2 regions of the Epibacterium sp. HA2-3 genome follow, and region 2 is predicted to be linked to the other one. Evidence: riboswitches for the same ligand, from Rfam matches in the RefSeq annotation. Region 2 holds a riboswitch; the other holds the start of a gene.
What was found. Region 2 has a riboswitch for FMN ahead of ACZ1HH_RS17890 (6,7-dimethyl-8-ribityllumazine synthase). Riboswitches for the same ligand answer to the same signal wherever they lie in the genome.
Positions count from the first base shown of each region.

Region 1: it holds a riboswitch for FMN, as region 2 does, so the genes downstream of both, ACZ1HH_RS11725 (DMT family transporter) here and ACZ1HH_RS17890 (6,7-dimethyl-8-ribityllumazine synthase) in region 2, are expected to answer to the same signal.

Region 1 covers NZ_CM172490.1:2,509,827-2,512,280, reverse strand. The annotation lists gene ACZ1HH_RS11730 (TetR/AcrR family transcriptional regulator) at 1-403, shown strand, start outside; gene ACZ1HH_RS11725 (DMT family transporter) at 383-1,276, opposite strand; FMN riboswitch at 1,367-1,501, opposite strand; gene ACZ1HH_RS11720 (esterase-like activity of phytase family protein) at 1,671-2,454, opposite strand, start outside.
Region 2 covers NZ_JBVFUL020000002.1:718,037-720,490, reverse strand. The annotation lists gene ACZ1HH_RS17895 (GH1 family beta-glucosidase) at 1-528, shown strand, start outside; gene ACZ1HH_RS17890 (6,7-dimethyl-8-ribityllumazine synthase) at 579-1,049, opposite strand; FMN riboswitch at 1,120-1,251, opposite strand; gene ACZ1HH_RS17885 (LacI family DNA-binding transcriptional regulator) at 1,422-2,454, shown strand, end outside.

The sequences.
Region 1 (2,454 bases), on a different replicon from region 2:
GGTACTGCAACTGTTGTTTGATGCGATGGAAGATGACCGCCCGCCAGAAGAGCAACTGGAGACGTTCTTTGCAGCCTACCAATCGGCGTTGCAGGCGGATTGCGCCTCGGCCCAGATCGTGTTGCGAGAGCTTTTGGATCAGGCGCTGCCACGTGACGGGGGTACGTCTTTTGCGACCTTGTTTGAAAGCCTCGTCGCCACCGTGCAAGCCACCGAGCGCTGGGAGGGCAAAGGCGTTGCCGGGGCATTGGGCGTGGTGACGCAGCTCTTGGGAGCTGCGTCCCTGATGGGATGTACGCACGACGCCTGGGGGCGATATTACGATGCCAGCGTGCTGAGTACGGCTAAGGTTCAGGCCCGCGCCCCATTTGCCGAGATGGTCTCAGGCGTTTTGCGCGGCTGAACCCGGTTTAGCACGGGCCTCTCTATTCAGCAGATAGGCGCTTGCAACAATGATCAGCGCGGTGCCCAGCCACATGTTGCCATCCGGCAAGAACCCAAAGACAACTGCGCCCAGCCCCACGTTGAAGACCAGTTTCAGGTGATCAAAGGGTTGAAGGAACGCTGCATCTGCCAGCGTGTAGGCCCGCACCAGGCTATGCTGCGCCAGAGCTGTCAACAGTCCCGCGCCAATCACAAGCCAGATAGTGCCTTCTGGCAGTGCAAAGCCGCCACCAAGTGACAGGAGCGCATTTGCAGGGCTGAGCAGCAGCAGCAGATAGATCGTGACCGTCTCGGTGCTATCGCGCCGTGTGAGGTGCTTGGTCACAACGGAACTCGCAGCCCAAAAGGCCGCCGCAGCGACTGGCAGAAGGGCCGCGATCTGGAAGCGATCTGACCACGGGGCCAGGATCACCATGCCACCAAAGATGCCCACAACAACAGCGCCCCAGCGGTGCAAGGAAACATCTTCGCCGAGGAAAAGACCCGCGCCGATGGTGACAAAAAAGGGCGAAAGCAAGATCAAGGCAATCGCCTGCCAGATTGGCACATGGGCCAGCCCAAGCGTCCAGAGTTGCACACCGGCAACGGCCAGCACGACCCGGATCACATGGGTGATCATTTGCCGGGTCGACAGAACGGCAGTCCAGTTGCGCCAGATCCATGGGATGTAAAACAGAAGCGCGATCAGATACTGCCAGAAAGTCACCATCGGAGCAGAGGCCCCATGCAGCATCGTGGCCGATTGCAGTGCGGTGTTCACCAGCGCAAAGCAGGCTCCGGCGATGACCATGAGGCCAGCCGCCTTGAGCGGGGTAGGAAGCGATTGAGTCATCTGCGTGTTGTCCTTTCCTCGGTCCGCAATTGACCCAAGGCAAACGAATAGACCCAAAGCCCTCCTGCACATGGCGAAGGGCGCGGGTCTCTCCATTCTCTTTCATCCGGACTGTGACCGTCGGCCCCGGAATTGCGCCGGGTCTGCTGTCACCCTTGTCAAACCAAGGGCCGCTCGTGGGCTGTGACCACCGGTAGGGACTTTCACCCTGCCCTGAGAATATCGCCTCATGATGAGGCATGAACCTGATAGCGAAGCGATTGCGCAAAGAAAAGCACGCAGCTGCGAATTGCGCGCGACGTAAGATGCAAAAAAGAGGCCCCGCTAGGGACCCCTTTGCTGTGCGGCGACGTCGGCGCCATGATGGCAGGCGCCGGACAGATCGTGGGTCGGATCAGTCGACCTTGAACGACCAGAACATCGTCTCGCCAGAGCTGTCATCGACACCGTCATTGTCGGTCGACACCCAAGCGGTGCCGTCTGCCAGGATGGCCAGACCTTCAACCTTGTCGAGCACATAGCCGCCGGTGGATTTCAGGTCAGGCAGCAGGTCGCGGACCTCTTCCTTTGTCACGACAGGGAGATCGCTGCCAAGCGGGGCAGGAACCATATCCGAGAGCGCAATGCGATAGATCTTCTTGGTGACTGCGCGGTCATCATGCTGGTTGTCGCGCTCAATCACATAGACATGATCGCCATGCGCCACGATTTCCGACAGACCAACCCAGCCTGTGGCCGGCGCTGCCTTTGGATAAAGAACGGCGCCCCATTCCTTGGTATCCAGATTGTAGGAAACCAGCTTTACATGGTTTTCGGGATCGTCTTTCCACTCACGCTGCACCGCCATCCAGAGCGTGTTGCCAACCTTGGTGATGCCTTCAAAGCCAAAGCGCTTCTCGACGGACTGCAGCTCTGCGGGGATCGCGATTTCACCCTTGTTGGTTTTGATCAGGCCCTCGGCGCTGACGTGATAGATCGCGTGCGGGATCGCGCGTTCCGTGCGGCCCTCGGACGCCACATAGAAGCCGCCTTCGCCATCAAGCGTGATCCCTTCGAGGTCGAGTTTTTGCGCAGCGTCGCCATTGGCGCGATGAATGCGGATCACATCGGTGATGCGCGCTGGGGTCTGAGAGGGGTCAATCTTGAAGATCGAGGGCTGGAAGCCGTAAAAGCTATCA
Region 2 (2,454 bases):
CTCGAACCCCATTTGCCGCAGGGCTGGCAGGACGATTTCGCCACCATCACCCAAAAGGTCGATTGGTGCGGTTTGAACTATTACACTCGCAAGGTGATCGGTCCAGACAATGGCCCCTGGCCCCATTACGCAGAGCTGGTGGGCGAACTGCCCACGACCCAGATGGGGTGGGAGATTTATCCAGATGGGCTTTACAAGTTCCTGAAGCGCACAGCCGAAGACTACACCGGAGGTCTGCCGCTCATCGTGACCGAGAACGGCATGGCAAACCCGGATGTGCTTCTGGAGGGCGAGGTGCCGGACGCAGCCCGCATCGCCTACGTTGAGGCACACCTTGCGCGGGTACGCCAAGCGATTGCAGAGGGCGTCCCGGTGAAGGGTTACTTTCTGTGGTCACTTCTCGACAATTACGAATGGGCGCTCGGGTACGAGAAACGCTTTGGTCTGGTGCATGTCGACTTTGAGACGCTGAAGCGCACGCCGAAGGCCTCTTATCGTGCCTTGCAACGTGCGCTTACCGCATCCTGAACTCAAAGAAGCGCCGCACTTCTTTTTCTGAGAGGTGCGGCGCAGGCCATTTAGGCCGCGGCCTCGACCGGAGTTGGGGTAGGATCGCGGTACAGATTGGCCATCCGCGCTGCCGCCTGTGCAGCCTCGCGGCCCTTCTTCACAAAATGCGCGTGATAGAAGGTCTGGTGTTCCTCGCTCGGCTGGAAATGATGCGGCGTGAGAGATACCGACAGCACCGGCACGCCTGTCTTGAGGCCGGCCTCCATCAACCCGGACACCACCGCCTGTGCCACGAAATCATGGCGGTAGATCCCGCCATCCACGACCAGAGCAGCCGCAGCGATCGCGTCATACTCACCCGTGGCCGCAAGTTTCTGAGCCAGCAGCGGCATCTCGAACGCGCCGGGCACGTCGAAGACGTCGACGGCGGCTTCAAGCCCAAACTCGGCGAGTTGGTCTTGGAACCCGATCAATGCCTGATCCACGATATCGGCATGCCACTGCGCCTTGATGAAGGCGAATTTTGGGGATTTTGTCATAGCTATTGATCCTTTCAACATGACAGAATCCCAGAGCGCAAAAGACCACATGCACCCATCGGTACACGCAGTACATTCTCTCCCATCCGGACTATGACCGTCGGCCCCGGAATTCCACCGGATCTGCTGACCCACCCCGTAGAGGTGGCGCTCGCGGGCTATAACCGCCGGTGGGGAATTTCACCCCGCCCTGAGAATGGAAAAGAGCTAGGCAGCCTCTGCGGCATTGTCAATGCACAGGGCACGCCGAACCATCGAGCGCCCGTTAGGTCATCCGGCTGCGTTTCGTGCCAAACGTCACAAAACTGTGCCCCTATCCCGCTATTTGCTGGGCTGGAAACGTTTCCATCTCACGACTCGCAAAAGGTTCAAATGACCGACAGGACCCGCATAACCATCAAGGATGTCGCCCTCGCTGCCGGATGTGGCGTCGCAACCGCGAGTCGCGTGCTAAATAAATCCGGCCCCGCCAGCGCTGAGACCCGCGCACGTGTGGAAGATGCAGCGCGGCGCATGGGTTTTGTCTTTTCCGCGACCGGACGCGCCTTGCAAAGCCGCAAGAGCATGACCGTCGGCTGCCTTATTCCGTCGCTCGCCAACCCGGTGTTTGCGGAGGCCGTGCAGGGGGCTCAGGAAGAGTTGCGCAGCCACGGGTATCAGCTGTTGGTCGCCAGCTCCAATTACGATGACGAAACGGACAATGACATTCTCACAACTCTCCTGAGTAAGGATGTAGACGGCCTGTTGGTGACAATGGCCGCGCCACAGGAGAGTGTACCGCTCGCACAGGCTCGGGCGCGCGACATCCCCGTCTGCCTGATGTTTCACGACCCTCTGCCCGACTGGCCCAGCGCGCATGTGTCCAACGCGCAGGCCGCCGCAGAAGTCGCGCGCCAGTTTGCCCTCTACGGCCACGAGCGCACCGGATTTCTGGCGTTGCGATTTTCGACCTCGGACCGCTCACGCAACCGGTTTGACGGGTTTCGGGCGCAATGTGCCGCCCTCAATCTGGCCCCACCCAAGCTGATCGAGATCACCGAGACCGAAGCCAACACGCCCAGTATCCTTGCTCAGCGCCTCTCGAACCACCCGGATCTGACCGCGATCTTTGCCTCCAATGACTTCCTGGCAATCGCCGTGCAAAAGGCCGCGCCTTTGATGGGGCGGCATGTCCCGCAGGATTTGTCGGTTGTGGGGTTCGATGGGATCGAGGTCGGGCGTTTGCTGGATCGCTCGCTTGCCACGATCGAGACCACCCCAGAGGCAATGGGTCGCCAGGCCGCACAGACGCTTTTGACCGGACTGCAGGGCGGCGCAATGACAGAACTTGCGCCCCTGCCTTTTACTTTCCGCGCCGGGGCAACCTTGTCCGGACCCCGCGCGAAAAGCCCTGACGACGACCGGG